Regions from separate parts of the Caldalkalibacillus salinus genome, predicted to be linked through region 2. Evidence: predicted binding sites of a transcription regulator. Region 2 holds the regulator's gene; each other region holds the start of a gene.

Region 1 (7,018 bases), on a different contig from region 2:
GCTGTAACCGTTAAGGTGCCTTTCAAGCTTCCACCAAAGTGTTGGTTTGCCACGGCTGAAAATGTTTCATATGTTCCCTGTAAAATGCCTTGTGTGGCAATATAGATCCAACTTCCTGCCGTCATTTGACCGTACATCATGAGTCCCTCTGCTTCTAGTTCACGAAAGTGTTCCCAGTTCGCCCATTGGGGGACTAAGACAGAGTTAGATATGAGCACCCGCGGCGCTTGCTCATGTGTTTTGAAAACGCCAACCGGTTTTCCGGATTGCACGAGCATCGTCTCATCGTCACCCAGGGTTTTTAATGTACGTACGATGGCGTGATACGCATCCCAGTCTCGTGCAGCCTTCCCTATACCGCCATAGACGACGAGATCTTCAGGTCTTTCGGCGACCTCAGGATCGAGGTTGTTCATGAGCATACGTAGCGCCGCTTCTTGTTCCCATCCCTTACATTCTTTCTCCATTCCTGTTTTCGCTTTGATGACACGGTTTGTGTTATTCATCATCGTACCCTCCCTTAATTCATAACAGATTTGTTTTGTGATGGATCCAAGGTTAATTCGTAAGGTGCTTCACTAGGATTAAATGTGTCCTGTAACCATGCAGCGAGATGTTCAATATCTTGAGCTGTGGCACGGTCCTGATTCAGGGACTTAACCTGCTCTCTCCCTAACGTATAAAAGGCACTCGTGACGGGAGCAAGACGCTCTGGACCTCGATACTCCACCGCTTGCAGAGCACAAAATAGCTCAATCGCCAACACACGACGGACATTATCAATGACTTGGGTCGCATGTCTTGCGCCGATCGTTCCCATACTTACATGATCCTCCTGATTGGCGGACGACGGGATAGAATCAACACTTGCTGGATGGGCCAGTGTTTTATTCTCTGAAACGAGGGAAGCGGCACAGTATTGCAGAATCATGGCCCCTGACTGTAAGCCAGGTTCTGGACTAAGAAAAGCTGGCAAGTCATTAAGTTGGGGATTAACCAAACGTTCAATTCTTCGCTCTGAAATATTGGCCATTTCAGCCATCGCAATGGCTAAGAAATCCATGGCTAAGGCCATCGGTTGTCCGTGAAAATTGCCACCCGACAGGACATCATCCGCTTCGGCAAACACCAATGGATTATCGGTGGCTGCATTGATCTCTACCTCGAGCTTATCTCGCACATATTGTAAGGTTTGCCATGTGGCTCCGTGTACTTGAGGAATACATCTTAATGAATAAGCGTCTTGAACACGCAACTCTCCCTGTCTAGTGACTAATTGACTATGTTGCAAACAGTGTCTAAGGCGCTTCGCTACCGTACGTTGTTCCTGATAACCACGTGCGAGGTGAATGCGATCATCAAACGCATCGATGACACCTCTTAGTCCTTCTATGGTCATTGAAGCGATCAAGTCCGCTTGCAAGGCCACCGTCTCTGCGTTAAGCAGATTTAAAACGCCAACGGCCGTCATGACCTGTGTCCCGTTTATGAGTGCCAAGCCTTCCTTAGCTTGTAAACGAAGGGGCGTGATTTGCTTTTGCTGAAAAATATCTTGGCTCGACACGATGTGCCCTTCTTTGTATACCTCTCCCTCCCCCATGACGACGAGCGCCATGTGAGATAGCGGTGCCAGATCACCACTTGCTCCTAGTGATCCTTGTTGAGGAATCACGGGATGGATGTGCTCATTGAGTAGTTGAACTAAAAATGAGATGACTTCCGGACGCACACCAGAGTAACCTTTGACTAAGGCATTGGCCCTCAGGAGCAAAATGGTACGACTCACTTTTTCATCAAACGGTGCACCGACACCACAAGCATGACTCCGTATCAGGTTTGTTTGTAACGCCTCTACCTCATGCTTATGAATATAGACGTCACTTAATTTCCCAAATCCTGTCGTAATGCCATAAACGACTTGATTCTGCTCAACGATATCCTGTACCGTTTGATGGCTTTCCCGCACGCGAAACCATGCTTCGTCTTTAACAGCCACCTTTTCACCTTTCATCACGACACGGTGGATTTCGTCTAACGTTAATGAGTACCCGTCTAAGGTGACTCTTTCGTTTCTCTCCTCTACCATTGCAATCCTCTCCTTATTTGGGATAAGGTCTAAAAAAAACAAAAAGGGGCTACATCCCCTGCGTCGCAGAAGATATAGCCCCCTCATAACTCATGACTATGGGCCTAATATTCACTTGTTAAATATGGTTAACGCCTAATCCCACAGCTTCGTGCTCTAAGCCTTTCACTGGTGCTCCGATCGTGCCATACAGGGCGACCGCAATCCACTCCCCTTCATCCTCCTTATCGGGGTATGGTTGGCCTCTGACAATGGCGAACGTAAGACCAACTGTTCGTAGGACAGAACCTAGCTGGACTTGCCCTCTTGTCACACCATGTAACGCTTCAATGATGGCATGATACAGCGCGTGTGTGTCTCGATACGTGTCTGTACTGATTAAACCGTTTCTTTTAGCTGCCGTTTCTATTGCCGCCACAATTTTGTGGGTGTCCATGGCTCCTGATTTGCCGATACAGTAGGTAAAGCCCTGCTTGACCACTTCATCTGCAAAAGGGGAGGTACCTTCATCTTGCGCATGGAGAGCAAGTATAACGGCATTTCTACCAATCCGATGGTCCGTTTGCTGATTCATTATGTCCCTCTTCCCATTTAAGTCAATGTCTTAAAGATGCTTACTATCTATATCTCATCACTTAGGTCTCATAACTAATGTCTAAACACCTTATCTTATAACTAGTATCTTCTTACATTGTAGAAGGGGAGGAAATCGTTGTCAATATGTCTTCATTGATCTATGCTCCCGCTGCATATATTTTTTTAGAGCCAGCTTGACTTCACCTTGCAAATATTCTACCCAAATGGCATAAGTGTCGCGATATCCTTTGTGTCTAAAATCAATAGACACCCCTTGTTTAGACATCATCTCTTTCTCAATGACAATGCCCTCCCGCTTCAAGGCAGCCTTCGCTGTTTTTAAATCTTGCAGCACTTGATGCCTGACGTTCTCACCCCATTCTTGATACACTTCCTTCAGCTTGATGTCGACGCTTTGTAGCCGGCGCTCATTATAATCTAGGCATTTTAATAGCACTTGTAAGACCGTATACGTTTTTAACGTCGCAAATGGTGAAACAGTTTTCATCCTAACTTCACCCCTTATCAAGTTAGACAGATACGCAAGGAACGTATGTTCTTATTATGCCATAAAAAAAGGAGGAATTATAGTCCTTTCCTCCTGGTTATATTTACCTATTAACGATGGTGATGCGCTAACTAGTGCTTTGTACAGCTTGTATCACATCAGAAAATGATTTATCCGCCATAGAATGAAGGGTCAGGCTGACTTCTTTCTCTGGTGGTCTGTGCGTGGTGATCGTATTCGGCACCCATACACAGTGTATACCTGCACTTACTGCTGCGTGTGCCCCGTGCCCCGAGTCTTCAAAGGCAATCGCTTCTTCACCTTTGATCCCGAGCTTATCTAGCGCACGCAAATATAATGCTGGGTCAGGCTTGACGTGCTCTACGTCATCACTCGTGTTGATGGTCTCAAAATAATCGTAGATGTGGTGAGCTCTCAGGTAATGCTCAACCCACTCACGCTCAGAACTAGAAGCTAAGCCGATCTTAAGTCCCATTCGTTTCGCCTCGGAGAGATATTCCCTGACACCCGGACGTAAATCCTGCTCCAACATGATTTGCTCGTATTTCTCTTTTCTTTGTTGGAATAAGATAGCTTTATCCAAGCGTTCCCCTATCAGTTCCTGTAGATAATCATCAGGATGGAAAGCATCAAATGTCGTCCCAACCACTTGTAAGTATTTCTCTAAAGGGAGCGTTTGATTATACTTGGCAAATACATGATCAAAAGCGTGATACCACGCTGTTTCGGTATCTAAAATCAACCCATCAAAATCAAAAATAACGCCTTTAATACTCATATTTGTTCCTCCTCCACTCTTCAATACGGATAGATGTTTCTCTTTCATTTCTCTCTCGTTTCTCTCTCGTTTCTCTTTCGTTTCTACTTTTTACTACTTCGTGACCTGTTACGATACAGCAATGAACCGAGTGAGCCACGCGATATAATGGGCCGCAGGTATAAACAAAAGCTGGGCCAACAGCGTGCCACAGACTCTTGAGATCACAAGCATGCCCGTAACGTCTCTCAACGTTAAGTAACGTCCTTGATTCCGATGCACTTCATCCGCTAGTAAGGACACTTTCGGATCGATAAACACAACAAGCAGAACGGTGGCGATACCGTTGACCAACCCTGAAGCCATAATGGCAGTGGCGGCTCGATCTGGTGCGAGTAGAGCCGCGTATAAAGCCGAAAGCACCCCGATTGTGTAAATCGCAGTGATTAACATATTCATGAGGAAAAAAGACACTGGCATCGCCTTAAGATTAAGTTTATTTACAAAGGCTAAGGTTGGCCATTTAATATGCCGACCTACCCTTTTCCAAATACGAATATGTAAGGATGAACGGAGTAGTGCTGGTATAGAACCTTTTTCCTGGTGTAGGTGCAATACCGCTCTGGAAAATAAAGCCACGAAAGTCGGAAGTAGGATGGCCCCTAATAGGGTGCCAAATGTGGCCGCTCCAATAATGACCCTAAACTGTTGACTGACATAGGTCAGCGTGTCGACATGGGGGGCGACATCTATGAGACTCCCTGTGAAAGGCTGTTGGACCATATTCCCCATTCGCGATACGATCACTAACATATTAAACAATGAGAGAGACAGAGCTAAGAATCCTATTCTCGCTCCTGATAATCGTGTGCCGTAAGCCAACGTTTCAATGGTATGAATAAGAATAATGAATACGGAAATTAACAGTACTTTGGTCGTTATCACATCCACTTTAGCAGCTCCTAAGGGTTACTAGTCCCATTCTATCACGCTTCCTTAAGTATGTCTCATATACGAAAAATAAAAACTACCCAAGAAGGGGTTGGGTAGCTTTTACTGTGTATCTGTGCTTATTCTTTTCGCCCCTAAGTAAACTTCTCGGTATAGCGAGTCACGTTTATTAAGGTTTTCAATCTGTACACCATCCTCGGGCACAGGAGAGGCATGAATCATGTAACCGTGACCGGCGTAAATACCGACATGACCGACAATACGGTTGCTTTCAAAACGTCCTGGCCAATAGAAGAACAGTAAATCTCCACGCTTGAGATCTTTGACTGGGACATACTCTCCTCGTTTGGCTTGATGACGAGACACACGTGGCAAATCAATGCCATGTTGCTTATACACGTACTGTGTAAAAGAAGAACAATCAAATGTCTCCTCATAACCTGAGGGTGATCCAAAGACATAAGGGGTGCCTAAGTACTGCTTCGCTGTCTCAATGATACTATCCGCAACTTGTGGGGCAACAGCCGGGATATCCTCCGTGTCACCGTTATCATCTTGTGGCAGGTCGTCCAAACTCTCATGGCGTTTAAAACCGTAAGACTCCGTTTCGCGTTCAGTATTGATTGTGATACGTCGGTCTTGCTTTTTTGCCTCTACGTTCTCCCCTAAGATTTGGTTCAAGGAGATAACGGGAATGAGGACTTCCTCGTCCACCATCGTTAAAGGCGAAGACAATCTGACCTCTTCCCCCTCCACTAAAGTTCGGTTGGTTTGTAAATCGAACGCTAGCAACACATCTGTGAAACCAGCTTTAATGTCTTGACCTTCATCCACAACCTTATAATTTAATAGCTCTAACACTGGCACGAGTGGCACATAGGTTAACCCACCTTTACGGTACGTTGTGATGTCGTCCAGTGTTTCACCGTTTAACATAAGCGTCATGGTTTCTTGGCCCTTTTGCAAAGCACCATTCTCAGATTGATCCGCGCTGAAAGGATTGACATGTAAATCAATGAAGGATTCATCTTGATTTTGTTGTTCCATCCCTTGATCTCCCGTTCCACAAGCGGATACTAGGACACTTAACAGCAGCATGATCATGACCTTTTGACCATGTCTCAGTTGCACTATTATCACCATCCTCCCACTCTATTTTTTGCCATTCAGACGATTTTCATCCATTTATTTAACAAATATATGTGGACATACTGTTTCTCAGCAGCGCATACAATGATGTAGGACGATACGGAGAGGTGAAAACATGCTGCCTAAGATATCAGCATTTTTTTATGTTTTGATCTTATTATGGCTAACCGTGTTACCATTCATATGGCGACAAAGATTAGCACAAATGACCGGGATGATGTTAGCCATGTCAGTGGGCATGATCGTGGGTTTAAGTACAGGGTGTCTACTGGGCATACTGTTTCCTACATATTATGTACAAGTGACCATTATCAGCATGGTGATCGGGAGTATATTGGGCAGTGTTGCTGGCCTGCCCAGCCATGTTATAGCTGTACTAGATGGCTTGTTGTCTGGCGTTATGGGTGGGATGATGGGGGCGATGTTAGGGGTGATGATACCGTACAATGAAGCGGTCGTCATGGTCCAAGTACTCTCTACCATCTGTGTTACGGCCCTCTTTTTTGTATATCTTATGTGTATTGAATGCATTGAACAAAGTCAACATCACAGTCCATCAGGTGACAGACAAAATGACAAGCCAAACGTAAAAAAAAGGCGACTACACCACACATGGTTGTTCACGTCACCTCTTCCTATGTTCATGTTGATCCTATTGTTTTGCATTTTAACGAGCCAGTTGGAAACCGTACACTTAGAACCTCTGGAGAGTGAGCCACAGCAACATCGTACTCCTGACCTTTAATAGAACAATCGTCTTTTCCTTTGGCGACGTCTTCTTAAGTATAAGAAAACGAGTCCACTGACGATGATCAATCCACCTATTACGGTGTACATCCCCCTATTTGACCTTGAGGAAGGGCCATCCGAATCGTTTGAGTTCGTCATTGAGACACTGGCAACGACAGCTTCGGCTACCTCATCCTGTGAAAATGTAAGCGGAGAGCGATGTCCCATCATTGCCGAATAA
Region 2 (7,018 bases):
TGAAGGATATAGTGAAGATCCTCAACAAACTGGTAGACTTGGATCAGCCTTAGTAGAAGGTTTGCAAGGAGATCCTAAAGACCGCGACTTCCTAAAGGGTACCCAAGTTGTGTCTTCCATCAAACATTTTGTTGGGGATAGTTTAACTGAGGACGGTATTGACCAAGGGGATGTAACTGAATATACAGACCAGGAGATTAAAAAGCATATCAAGCCATATAAAGATGCTATTAAGGCTGGTGCACGAACTGTAATGGTGACCTACTCTAGCATAAATGGCCTTAAAACACATGGAGATTATCATCTTATCACTGAAGTATTAAAAGGCGAACTTGGTTTTACAGGTTTTGTTATCTCCGACTATAATGGTCCGCAACAAATTGTACCAGGTGACTTCAGAGAATCCATTAAGCGAAGTATGAATGCGGGTGTTGATTTATTTATGATTCCAGATGACTGGAAGCACTTTCTTACAACGACAAAAGAGCTAGTTGAAAGTGGCGAAGTTTCTGAGAGTCGTATTGATGATGCTGTAACACGAATCCTGCGTGTTAAGTTTGAAAATGGTCTTTTTGAGACCCCTTATGCCGACAGAGATCTAGTGACGCAGGGTATTGGTCAAAGTGAGCATCGTGCCGTTGCCCGTGAAGCAGTTAGAAAATCTCAAGTTTTATTAAAAAATAAAAACAACATTTTACCGCTCCAAAAAGATGGATTAAATATTTTTGTCGCTGGTAAGAAGGCTGATAATATGGGATACCAAGCTGGCGGTTGGACGATTAGCTGGCAGGGAGGGTCTTCTACATGGATGGGAGAACCTGAAAGAGATTTAATTCCAGGAACAACAATACTCGAAGGTATAAATGAAGTTGCAGGACCGAATACAAAAGTGAATTATAGTGAAGATGGGTCTGGTGCTGAGGGACATGATGTTGCAGTTGTTGTCATTGGTGAACCCCCTTATGCGGAGATGTTTGGAGATCGTGAAGATATAGGATTACTTCAAGAAGATATTAACTTATTAAATAAAGTAAAAGCCTCTGGTGTCCCAATGGTTGTGCTGCTTCAATCTGGCCGTCCGATGCTGGTAACAGATGAAATTAAAGATTGGGATGCATTTGTAGCTTCATGGCTGCCAGGAAGTGAAGGTGCGGGTGTTGCAGATGTCCTATTTGGTCATTATGAATTTAGCGGTAAACTCTCCTTTACATGGCCAAGAAATATGGAACAGATCAATAACCACGATAAAGTTAACCCGTTGTTTAGGAAAGGCTTCGGTCTTAAGACTCATCAAACGGGTCATCAATCTGATGAGTAAAAATAGTCATGGAATAGGATAGAAGGCTTTTACGGTAGGCCCGTTTTTTCATTATATTACTGAGAAAAGTCGCTGTCATAGGTTCGTATGCGTATGGCATATGCATAAAAAATATTCAAAAAAATATGCTCTAAATAAGTAACCCCTACGGATACACGAAATTCGTAGGGGTTACTTATGTCTAAAATGTATTTATCTTATGCTAATGTCTCAATCAGCTGAGGGTAGTTGTTTTGAGGTGAATTCACTAAGGAAGAAACTTCATAAGCCTCTATAAGTGGTGCAGGATAAGGTCTTAACAAGGTGTGAAGTTCATCTTGCTCAGTATCCTTGTCTAACCATGCCTTTTCGCCATCTGCATCCAGGATGACAGGCATTCTATTGTGAATCGGTTGCATCAAGTCATTGGGTTCCGTGGTAATAATGGTACACGTAGTTAATTGGCGACCGTCGTGGCTCGTCCAGCGCTCCCATAATCCTGCAAAGGCAAAAGGCGCCTGCTCCTTAAGGCGTACATACATGGGGAGCTTTTGACCACCCTCTTTTTTCCACTCATAGAATCCATCTGCCGGTATTAAGCATCTGCGTTTCTTATAAGCGGTCTTAAAGCTGGGTTTTTCATGTATCGTTTCTGCACGTGCATTAATAAGTTTGTTACCGATTTTTTCGTCCTTGGCCCAACGGGGGATAAGTCCCCATTTTAAATACCCCATACGGTTCTTTTCACCGTCATTAACAACGGCTAGAACTTGTTGGCTAGGTGCGATGTTGTACTGAGATTCAAACATGAAGTCAGCATGATCAATATAGAACCGATCATATAATAATTGTAAAGGACTATAAAGGGTAAAACGTCCACACATAAGCATCCCTCCTACCTATATTTTAACATATAATCTCAAAATACAGGTTTTTAATACATTTATTGGAAACGAGACAGCCATTAATGTTCTAAGAAGTGTTAATTAATCAATTAAAAACGTTTCAAAAGGGCATATAAGCATAGGAGGTTTACAATGGGTAATGGATGGTGAGCATTAAAAAAAAGCCTAAGGCAGCTTTTTTCAGGAAGTACATCAAACTTGTACAATACTGACAGCTACTTTAGACTTTTAGAGTGTTATCTGCACTGATTCATTAATTAATCCTATAACGACGTGTCTTTATGTAACGTATGTATGTTATTATCACGTATTCGTTCAATCATAACACTTTCTTTTGAAATGTCAGTGGCTAAAAAAATGTCCTGTTACAAAACATGTCCTAGTGAATAGTACGGAATACCCCAATCACTTTGCCTAAAATGGTCACCTCGCGCAAAATGATAGGTTCTAGTGATGCGTTTTCCGGTTGTAAACGAATGACGTTCTTTTCCTTAAAGAATCGCTTAACCGTCGCTTCCTCCTCTTCAGTCATAGCGACGACGATGTCCCCGTTGTTAGCTGTGTTTTGCTGTCTGACGATGACGTAGTCTTGGTCGTAGATGCCAGCCTCAATCATACTATCACCTTGGACTTTTAACATATACACGTTGTCGTGATCGCCACCGAATTTCTCCGGAAGTGGAAAGTATTCTTCGACATTCTCAATAGCCGTAATAGGGACCCCTGCAGTTACTTTACCAATAACGGGAATACGTACAACAGGCTCGTAGGATGCTTGCTCCTCTTGAATAAATTCTTCGTCTAACACTTCAATCGCTCGAGGCTTTGTAGGATCTCGCCGTATATGTCCCTTTTTCTCGAGTCTCGCCAGGTGTCCGTGGACCGTAGAACTAGAGGCTAGCCCAACCGCTTCCCCAATTTCACGTACCGAGGGAGGATATCCCTTCTCTTTTACTTCGGTTTTAATAAAATCCAAAATCGCTTTTTGACGATTTGATAATGCTTTCATAACGTTCACCTCAACCCAGTATGATAAAAATTGCCACTTTTTACTTACTTGTCATTATAGCATAGAAGAAATGAGCGTACAAACATAAGTTCGAAAAAAATCTTGACCAGAACCTTTGTTCCTATTATAATAAAAAACGGGAACAAAAGTTCTCGATTTATTTTTGTATAACATTCCACCCATATACCGTACATAATTATTCGACAACTTTCGAATAAAAGTGATAAGAAAGAAAGGGGAAGGTTAATCATGTTTGTCACAAAAGACATATCATATCTCTTGGTTTTTGTTATTGTACTTTGTGCCATTTTTTACACGATGTCTAACGTTATGGCTTCAGCAGAAGATTATCAGTATGAGTATATACAAGTTGAAACAGGGGACACCCTTTGGCGTATTGCTGCACAACACCATCAGGGTCTAGGTATATCCGTTCAAGAATACATACAGCAGGTGAAAGTACTCAATGGTTTAGAGGGGAGTTTAATTTATCCGGGACAGGAACTTCAGGTACTAGTGCATCACCAAGAAGAATAGGGTCAGTTTAGGAGACAGAATGTGAGACAGCGGAGGGGCGTAAGTTTTCCTTTCTATTCATTGTGAGTATTCCCGTGTTATAATAAAGGAATGCTGATAGTATGAGCAAAGGTCATATGATGATATTAGAAAGGGGATTACTGTGCTCACTCAAGAAAAATTAGCTAGAATTAATGAACTGGCGAATAAATCAAAAAAAGAAGCACTGTCGCAGGAGGAGAAGCTCGAGCAACAACGTTTACGTGAAGAATATCTACAATCTGTTCGTAGCTCACTTAAAGCTAACCTTATGGGTGTAAAGGTTGTTGACCCAGAAGGCAAAGATGTCACGCCTAAAAAGTTAAAACGTGAACAAAATAAGCGTAAAAAACACTAATATAGGGTCATATTATATATAGAGTTAATAATAAAGAAGCAGTTTTTAAAACTGCTTCTTTATTCATGAGCGCTCCAGTAAGGGCGGTTGGTATTCATGAGTGATATCCTACATACAGATTACTTCATATTTTTAACGGCTATCCTACTTTTAGCCGGTGTCATGGCCACCAAGTTTTCAGCAAGAGTAGGTGTGCCGACCCTTGTCGTGTTTATTGCAGTGGGGATGATATTCGGGTCTGAGGGCATGGGTCTTATTGATTTTTCCAGTGCCGGCTTCGCCCAGCTACTAGGTATATTGGCACTGATTGTCATCCTTTTTGAGGGTGGTCTACAGACCAAGTTGAGTCATGTCAAACAGGTGGCTACATCTTCGCTCACGCTGGCAACACTCGGCGTGTTGCTCACCACAATTGTTGTCGGTGTAGCCGCTAAGTATATTCTCCAAGTGGGGTGGCTAGAAGGGCTACTCTTTGGTGCCATAGTCGGTTCAACGGATGCTGCCGCTGTTTTTGCCGTGATCAGTGGCAAAAATATTAAACAACGACTACAGTCCACTTTAGAAGCAGAGTCAGGGACAAATGACCCTATGGCCGTATTTCTGACTTTATCATTTATTGAATTGATTGGACTGGACAAACCCTATTTTTGGTTCATGGTCCCAGCTTTCATATGGCAAATGGGAGTCGCACTTGTCATCGGTTACCTCTTAGGTCGGTTTGCTGTATGGGCCATGAGTCGTATCAATTTGGACTCCAGTGGCTTATATCCTATCTTTGGATTAGGGTTTGCTGTTCTAGGTTATAGTGTGACGGCATTAATACAGGCCAGTGGGTTATTAGCTGTATATACACTGGCTATCGTCATGGGAAATGCAACGATACCCTACCGGCACTCGATTCTAAGGTTTAATGAAGGGTTTGCATGGATGATGCAGATCCTAATGTTTATCGTTCTAGGCTTGCTCGTTATGCCTTCCCAACTCGTGACTAACGTTGTATTACAAGGTGTATTATTATCTATCGTTCTAATGTTTGTGGCTAGACCCTTAGGTGTTTATACAAGTTTGCTCCTTTCTAAGTATAAGTTCAAGGACAAACTCTTTATTTCCTGGGCGGGGTTAAGAGGCGCAGTTCCTATTGTATTGGCTACTTATCCTATGATAGCAGGCCTTGATTATAGCCAAATGTTTTTCAATGTGGTTTTCTTTGTCGTATTGACATCTGCTCTCATCCAAGGCTCCACAATAGGAGCATTGGCCGATAAATTAAAATTAACTGAGGAAGAGCGAACAGTGCCCACACATAGCTTGGAGCTCATTTCTATTGGCCAAACGAACACCGAAATGGTTGAATTTTTTATAGATGAGCAAGCCAAGGTTGTGGGGCAGACCTTACAAGACATACCTTTGCCTAAAGATGTGCTGATCAGTGCTGTCATAAGAGATAATCAGTTGATTACACCTAATGGAGATACGATCCTACAGGGAAACGATATTCTGTTTATCCTTATTCCTAAGAGAAAAATTGAGGAAGTCAAAACCATACTGACGAGGCAATGTCAGGGGATTTAACCCACTAGTGACCAACAACTGACGTAGAGCCCAAATTAGAGGACAACTTTTTGCGACATCATTCGTCAAATATATTGAAGGAATATTTTAGCTCTGAAAGGAGGTTGACAAGCACATACATAACAAGATTGAAAGCTTAAAACCTTAAAATGAAAAAGAAAACCAGCAGCTTTAGAGGCATTGATTGGGAGAGGAGAAGGTTTAATGTCAAAAAAATGGTCCTTAATCATTGTACTCACGCTCGCGTTCTTAACTGTAGGTATGATGAGTCATGCTGACGCTGAAGCGAGTAACGAAGTCAAACTAATGGTAGAAGGTCAGTATGTTGAATCTGATGTGCCAGCACAGATCATCCAAGGGAGAACGTTCGTTCCGATACGATTTATCGTGGAGAACATTGGTGCCCAAGTAAGCTGGAATCAGGCAGAAAGCAGAATCGATATCTTTGAAGGGTCAACGCATCTAAGAATGTACCTTGGTGAAGAGACGATCCATGTTAATGGACAAGCCCAAGAGATGGACACTGCTCCCTTCCTAGAAAACTATCGGACGATGGTGCCACTTCGTTTTGTTAGTGAGTACCTAGGTTTACGTGTCGGTTGGGATAATGCAGAGAAGCAGGCTTTCATCTCAACCAAGGTCAATCTCGTGGTCAATCACACAACGTTCGAAGATGATCATGCCCCTGTTAACATATCTGGAGATCTATATGTTCCGATATTTGACATGGCACGAGAACTTAATGTTGCCTTTTGGCTAGAAGATGATGTTTACAAATTTACTTATACCCAAACTTCTGATGACAGCGACACAGAAGAGGACTTAGGAACCGAAGAAGGGGACGGTACAGAGGCTTCTGATAAGCAAGGATCAAAGGAAGAATCCGAGGAAGAAGTGACAATGGATTTGCCCCCTTCAGAGATTGTAAACGTTGACGGTGTTAAAATGGTTAATCTGAGCTGGGTTGACCAGCTATTAGGCACGAAGACAGAATATGACAGAGGTCTTCAGCTCGTAACCGTGGATAGAGATATAGATTACTTGACGCTAAGAGAAGTGTCTCTTGAGAATGGGCGTTACATGATCCATGTGCCGGGGCTCGATGCTGAAGAAACAGAACATTTCTTCTTACGCTCACCCCATCGTTTTGTCTTAGATATTCCACAAACGGAGCTGGATCAGGATCAAGAGTGGGATACAGCACTATCCCACGATACTGTTGATGACGTTCGTGTAGGCCAGTTCAGTACATCGCCAATGACAGCACGTGTTGTCTTTGATTTGAACAAACGTTCTAAAGTGGACTTTGAGATTGAAGGAGA
Region 3 (7,018 bases), on a different contig from region 2:
CCCATTTTGATAAGTGAGTGCCTCATCGCTACTTAAAGTCACTGATTGGACCGTTTCACGATAGCCACTTCCTGTATCTACGAATAGCGCAACTCGTATTTCGTTCGTTACAGCCTGCACATGATCAAAAGACGCTCCCCCTAACCAAGTACTTAATACAAAGACAAATATTAAGACGGCTTTCAAACCCCATTTCAACATACCTTTCCCCTCCTGCTTATTCTGGGTAATCAAGTCCAAAATGCTGATAGGCGAGTGGTGTGGCCATCCGCCCCCGGTTCGTCCGTTGTATGAATCCAATTTGCATCAGGTATGGTTCGTATACATCCTCAACCGTATCTGATTCTTCCCCAATCATAGCGGATATCGTATCAACGCCCACTGGGCCACCTCTAAAATGATCAATAATAGCCTGTAGCAGCTTATGGTCGATATGGTCGAGTCCCTGACGATCTACTTGCAGCTTTTCAAGCGCTTCTTCGGCAATCTCTCTCGTAATCACGCCTTCACCTGCCACTTGAGCAAAATCACGTACTCGTTTTAGGAGACGGTTAGCAATTCTTGGTGTTCCTCTAGAACGTAAAGCAATTTCGTTCGCTGCGTCCTCCTTGATATCTACTTGTAGAATATCAGCTGCACGAGAGATAATATAACCCAAGTCGTCCTTATTATAATATTCGAGTCTACACACAACACCAAAGCGATCACGCAAAGGTGCCGACAGTCTTCCAGCCCGTGTCGTTGCGCCTACCAATGTGAATTGCGGTAAGTCTAAGCGTACGGATCGTGCACTCGGCCCCTTGCCGATCATGATGTCCAAACAATAATCCTCCATAGCAGGGTATAAAACTTCTTCTACACTCCGATTGAGTCGGTGGATCTCATCAATAAATAAGACGTCACCTTCCTGTAAATTGGTAAGTATGGCGGCTAGGTCACCCGCACGCTCAATAGCCGGACCTGACGTCGTCCGTAGATTAACTCCTAACTCATTTGCAATGATATTGGAGAGTGTGGTTTTCCCCAGTCCTGGAGGGCCATATAGTAAAACGTGATCCAGGGCCTCCTCCCTTAACTTAGCCGCTTCTATAAATACTTTAAGGTTGTCTTTGACTTTCTGTTGTCCTATGTATTCAGCCAAATAACGGGGACGTAAGCTAAGTTCAACCTCAGTATCAGCCTCCGTTAATTCTGAGGTAATGATACGGTCTTCCATTCTCATTCCCCTTTCTCTTTATCTCTTTATACGAATCACTTCATGAGAAGTTGTAGTCCTTTCTTAATATACTGATCCGTTGTCCAGTCTTCATCACCTTGCTTTTGAAGTTGAGAAGAGACTTGCTTCACTTCCTTGTCCGAGTAGCCCAACGCCTTTAAGGCTTCTAGCGCTTCACGCTGAACGTCTGAATAATCGCTAGTAACGGTCACAGGAGCCTCATCCTCCAACAGTGTGGGACTAACCTCTTGTTCTGAAACAAAGTGGGGTAAGAGATCATCCAGTTTATCTTTCAGATCTAGAATAATCCGTTGCGCTGTTTTTTTACCTACGCCGGGAAACTTTGTCAAGATATTCACATGATCATTTTTAATAGCTTCGATTACACGCCAAACTTGACCTGAAGCCACAATCGCTAAGGCTCCTTTTGGCCCGACACCTGACACCTGAAGCAGCCGCGTGAATAACGCTCGTTCTTCCCGAGTGGCAAAACCAAACAAGCTTAACTGATCCTCTCTGACGTACTGATATGTATATAGGATTAACTCTTGTCCTTCTTTGCCTTGGTATACGTACGGGTTTCCACAGTGTATATGATACCCGACGCCATGCGTCTCAAGCACCACGTAATCCAAATCTAAATGAGCTAACGTTCCTCTAATATAATCAATCATTACAACCGCCTCTTCTCCACTAGTTGATGCATATGCCCGGAATGGGCTTCACAGATGGCTACAGCCAATGCGTCTGCCACATCATCCGGTTTAGGTCTTTCTTTTAGATTTAATAACATACGAACCATTTCCTGGACTTGCTTCTTTTCCGCTTGTCCATAGCCCACAACGGCCTGCTTGACTTGTAACGGTGTGTATTCCGTAATGGGAACTTCCGCTTCTTCAGCAGCTAAGAGCATGACGCCACGCGCTTGCCCAACGGTAAAGGCTGTCGTGACGTTACGGTTAAAATAAAGCTTTTCGATGCCCATAACATCGGGTTTATATTTATCAATCAGATGAGTCATTGCCTCATAAATCTGCTTTAACCTCGTTTCCGTTCTCAATCCTGCTTCAGTAACGATACTGCCATACTGTACAGGACGAAGCTGATGTCCCTGCTTCTCAACCACGCCAAAACCTACGATCGCAATACCAGGGTCGATTCCTAATATTAGCATGCTTTTCTCTCCCATTTCACGAACATATATTTCCTATATCTTCACACATTTTACCACAGAGACAGAAGAGTGAAAAGCAAGTGATTGCAACGAAAAAAAGACCACAGCATGAACTGTAGTCTATTAACATCGTTATTGACATGTGAAGACTTATTTAAGACCATTCTTCATTTAACTAAAGCTACGATCACTGTTCTGCAAATGGACTATAGGTGGATAGGACACCTAAGTATTCTTCCATACTCTCAATTCTAATGCCTTGAATCAGCGTTTCTACTTCTTCTTGTGGTAAAAGGGACTCTAACTTTTTGGTATCAATTCTGAAAAAGGTTTGAATCACTTTGTTGTCTGACGGTGGCCCTTCAAAAATCGTGAGCACACCGTCCTGGTCTATTCCGAAGTAACCTGTCTCTTTACAGCGCTCTGAAAGATCATCACTTACTTCTCGACCTAGTACATAGTGCCCGCCATTACGCTCTAATACTTTCCATCTATAACCGTGTTCCGTCAACCAGTCCTCCATCTCTCGCTGATGGTGGAATTGTAGCTTCTCCGTTTCCACCCCACAGACATAATGAGTCTGTAGGGTGATGGTAAACTGTTGGGTTGACGCTGCAGCTTGTTGTTGTATGTCTATATTTTCCTTAACAGCAAGGCTCGGTGTTGTACTAATGGAAGTAAGGTGAAAACCATTGATAAGAAAAAACATAATGCTACCGATGGCCACTAAACTTTTGGCTCTTCTTAACATTTTTCTGAGTCTTCTCAGTAAACGAGACATCTCAAAAACCCCTTTTATACTGGAATTTTTGTTTTAGTATTTCCAGCAGCAAGGGGGTTATGCAAAGACAATTTTTAGTTGTGGCTCAAGCGCTCCACCGTTTCATTATCCATCTCTACATTGGAATAAACGTTTTGAACATCATCGTTATCTTCTAGTGCATCAATCAATTTAAGCATTTGCTCCGCATCTTCGCCATGTAGTGCGACGTATGTGGCAGGAACCATCGTGATTTCACTCGAGTCAAAGGAAACCCCTTGGGCTTCTAATCCTTCTTTAACCTCCTCATAAGCTTGAGGTGTGGTATATATTTCAAACGATGATTCGTCATCTGTGATATCCTCTGCTCCTGCTTCTAAGGCTTCTAACATCACCTCTTCTTCACTTAACGGGCTGTCCGACTTCGTAAAGCTAAGGACCCCTTTGCGCTCAAATAAGTATGACACACACCCTGTTTCGCCCAAATTCCCACTATTTTTGTTAAATATGTGACGGATATCTGCTGCAGACCGATTGCGGTTATCTGTTAATGCTTCAACCATGACAGCAACCCCACCTGGTCCATAACCCTCATATAGTATTTCTTCGTATTGAACCCCATCTACGTCGCCGAGTGCTTTTTTTATGGTTCTGTCTATATTGTCATTAGGCATGTTGGCCTCTTTTGCTTTTTGTAAGGCTAACCTTAATCGTGTATTCGTTGTGGTATCGTCTCCCCCGCTACGAACTGAAGCAAATATTTCCTTTGAGATCTTTGTGAATACCTTTGCTCTTCTGGCATCTTGCCGTCCTTTACGGTGCTGTATATTCTTCCATTTAGAATGACCTGCCACGTCATTCCACCTCCCAATGTGTAATCAATCACATACACAGTGTAGCACATTGTTTGGGGATCTCGGTAGGGGGCCTAAATCCATACAAAAAAGCAGGCAAGGATCTGCCCGCTTTTTGCATGAATATTTCTCAAGACACTCATGATAAATACTGGCTCGTTAATAAACGAATGATTCGTGGTGACATGTGTTATTGATTGCCTTCACCAACAGATCGTCCAATATCTCTTAATAACCTTTGCATTTCTCTGCCTGTGTCTTCAATTGGACCATTTTGGTTCTGGTTCTGGTTTTGGTTACCCATATTACCGAGGCGTCCAAAAATGTCAGCATCGTCGGTAATGTGAACCTGCTGCCCTCTCGTGTCTTGTTGCACTTCTTGTTCAACACGTTTCATCACTTCGTCTCTGTTACCGTTAGTCTCTACACCACAGACTACGTCATCACCATCAACCATGACACGAGCATCTTCTACACCAGGTACGGATAGAATTCTCTGCTCTAAGTCACGCGCCATTTCAGTATTTTCATTTCCGAAACGCATGTTGCCACGATTTAACCTGCTTGCATCCTGCATACGTGTGCCTTTTCCACCGCCGAGGAAAGCACCACCGCGGACACCATTGCCCATATTTCTTCTGTTATCGGTTCCTCTGTCTTCGTCACCGATCCGGCCAGCTAAGCCTCTGTATCGTGGGTCGGTGTAATTTTGATCTCGCCCCATCAAACCTTGACGGTCACGTATGTCATTGGTCCCAATGGAACGATTGTCATTCTGATGCGTTCTCTCTTGATACTGTCCAGCAGAACGTAATCTCTGATCATCAGCTGCTCCTTGATCTCCAGGTGTACATGCCACCGTTGCACCCATGACGAGTGCAAGTGTTAGTCCTAATGCTGTTTTTTTCATTTAATAAAAGCCCCCCTTCATCCTTATGTTGATGTTTTTGGAGGGCTTTTAGTCGAGTTAAGATGTTCCTTCACTAGGTAATATTATCTTTTAAGAAAAAAGCGATGCTGTAGATACTGTGTTTGGTACTGGTGTACAAACAACCGTCTTTTTTCCCAGTTCTGGTATAGCTGTTGAGATTGCTCCACTAACTGTTGAGGATGAAAAGTCACATGGGTATTCCATAGTCCTTTCCACTCTCGGAAGATGTCATGAGGAAAACATAACATTAACTGTAAAATAATCAATTGATTTACCGACAGTGGGTTGATGGACATATATCTGGAAACAAACGCATCAGCTATGTCTTTACACCATCCATAATGGTCCAAAATACTTGTCATATATTGAGCAATGTCTAATAATTCTGTGGCATTAGCCATCCGATCATAATCGATTAAATAATAATGACGGTGACGCTGTACAAGCAAATTAGGTGTGAGTACGTCTAAATGGGCCACTTGACCTTTTCTCGATGCTTCTGCTTCTACCCCTCGCAGGTTGTGACTAGGTACGCACTGAAGGACCCATGTTCCCCATGCGAGTGCTTCCTCAACATAAGGGATGAGATCCTTCACAAATCCGTCCCTTCCTTCATTACTTTCAAGAAATTTATTGGCTTGTGTCACCCGATGAACCCATTGGTTTTCTAAGGAAGACATTTTGGGGGCTATTGGAGACACTGGTGTGACTTTCGCTTGCTTGTGAAAATCGGCGAGGAGCTCGATACCATCCATAACTTCATCCATCTGAGCAGGATTAACCGGACGCCCTTCAACTTTGGGAGCAACAGCGATAAATTGCTGATTAAAAGGTGTGCAGTACGCCTCATTCTCGTTTGGAATAAAGGGCACGATACCTGTCATTCCTCTTTGTAAGAAATGCTCTAGGCACTTGGCCTGCCACAGTAGATTCTCTTCGGAAGGAAAGAATTTGACTATATACGTCTGCTCTGAACCAAGTGCTCTAATTTCATATACGCGACCGAGCTTGACGGCTTTAATGTTCATCGTGGTCAGATGATATGCCTGCTCTAACAACTCGAGTAACTTGGTTTCTAAAGCTAAGACACTCAAGCCATAGCCCCCTTCTACCTAAAAATTAGCCCATGTTCTTATCACATGCAAGGGACTTTTTTCACTTGTCGCGCTTGCTCGGATAAGAAGATATGGGCCAATATTTACCACTGTTAGTCATCTGGTTCATTCAATTTTACTGATCTGTAAATTCATCTCCTTGATCTACAGGTTCATAATAATCTTCTCTTGCACAGCCGCAGTCCTTTTTCTTTTTGTGACCATATGGACTCGTTTTCCCATGGGTGGACATGCCACCGTAAGGAGATGGGTATCCTGGTGCACCGTATTCTGGACCTCCATAGGGTGAAGGTGCTCCTGCGCCATACCCATCACTACCATACGGAGACATCTGTGGCATTCCCATCGGTGACTGAACGCCCTGAACTTGCCCCGGTTGTGGCGTTCCGTACATCATACCGGGATACTGTCCATATTGCGGGCCTGGGCCATAAGGCTGCCCCATCCCGTGCGGACCCATCCCGTGTGGGCTTGGTGGATAGGGTGGGCATGGGTGGTGAGACACATTAGGTTTTTGTGGTTTATAAGGCTTAGGCATTGCTTTGGGCTTTGCAGGTTGCACTTTTTGAACCGGTAATGGTTTGTGATGGTGTTGGTGAGACACTTGTTTTTGATGTTGATCCATTTCTACAATGACCTGATTCACGATATCCGGTTTCTTTTGATCCATAATAGCATCTACAATACTTGGTAATTGCTGACTTACTAAGTCTTTTACCATTTGTTGAATATCATCTAATTTTCCAAGGTCAGGCTTAGGTAGATCAAATTTATCCTTCTTGGGTGTTTCTTTCTTTGGTAATTCTTTTGGCACTTCTTTTTTTGGTAATTCTTTAGGGATGTCTTTTTTTGGTAATTCTTTAGGGATGTCTTTTTTCGGCAGCTGAGCCTTGGGTAACTCCTTTTTCGGTAGATCTTTTTTCGGTAACTCTTTCTTTGGCAATTCCTTTTTGGTTTTCGCTTGCACA

The links. Region 2 encodes LexA, which represses DNA repair genes until DNA is damaged. Its sites were predicted from a motif close to CGAACATATGTTCG; they were not measured.
Region 1: JKM87_RS11540 (YhjD family protein) is a predicted target of LexA. The motif match lies at 3,209-3,222, and genes of this name have one in related genera.
Region 3: ruvC (crossover junction endodeoxyribonuclease RuvC) is a predicted target of LexA. The motif match lies at 2,410-2,423, and genes of this name have one in related genera.

What each region holds. Positions count from the first base shown of each region.
Region 1 is NZ_JAERVL010000017.1:133,381-140,398, forward strand. It holds gene hutU (urocanate hydratase) at 1-506, opposite strand, end outside; gene hutH (histidine ammonia-lyase) at 521-2,086, opposite strand; gene hutP (hut operon transcriptional regulator HutP) at 2,205-2,660, opposite strand; gene JKM87_RS11540 (YhjD family protein) at 2,802-3,170, opposite strand; gene JKM87_RS11545 (HAD family hydrolase) at 3,298-3,969, opposite strand; gene JKM87_RS11550 (lipid II flippase family protein) at 4,078-4,899, opposite strand; gene JKM87_RS11555 (NlpC/P60 family protein) at 5,002-6,030, opposite strand; gene JKM87_RS11560 (hypothetical protein) at 6,197-6,793, shown strand; gene JKM87_RS11565 (D-alanyl-D-alanine carboxypeptidase family protein) at 6,790-7,018, opposite strand, start outside.
Region 2 is NZ_JAERVL010000001.1:432,416-439,433, forward strand. It holds gene JKM87_RS02050 (glycoside hydrolase family 3 protein) at 1-1,318, shown strand, start outside; gene JKM87_RS02055 (SOS response-associated peptidase) at 1,516-2,181, opposite strand; gene lexA (transcriptional repressor LexA) at 2,582-3,211, opposite strand; gene yneA (cell division suppressor protein YneA) at 3,461-3,748, shown strand; gene JKM87_RS02070 (DUF896 domain-containing protein) at 3,891-4,124, shown strand; gene JKM87_RS02075 (potassium/proton antiporter) at 4,221-5,696, shown strand; gene JKM87_RS02080 (N-acetylmuramoyl-L-alanine amidase family protein) at 5,901-7,018, shown strand, end outside.
Region 3 is NZ_JAERVL010000015.1:70,791-77,808, forward strand. It holds gene JKM87_RS09895 (SpoIID/LytB domain-containing protein) at 1-201, opposite strand, end outside; gene ruvB (Holliday junction branch migration DNA helicase RuvB) at 218-1,216, opposite strand; gene ruvA (Holliday junction branch migration protein RuvA) at 1,252-1,890, opposite strand; gene ruvC (crossover junction endodeoxyribonuclease RuvC) at 1,890-2,390, opposite strand; gene JKM87_RS09915 (BofC C-terminal domain-containing protein) at 2,578-3,171, opposite strand; gene JKM87_RS09920 (YebC/PmpR family DNA-binding transcriptional regulator) at 3,246-4,004, opposite strand; gene JKM87_RS09925 (YhcN/YlaJ family sporulation lipoprotein) at 4,195-4,914, opposite strand; gene JKM87_RS09930 (protein kinase family protein) at 4,998-6,029, opposite strand; gene safA (SafA/ExsA family spore coat assembly protein) at 6,166-7,018, opposite strand, start outside.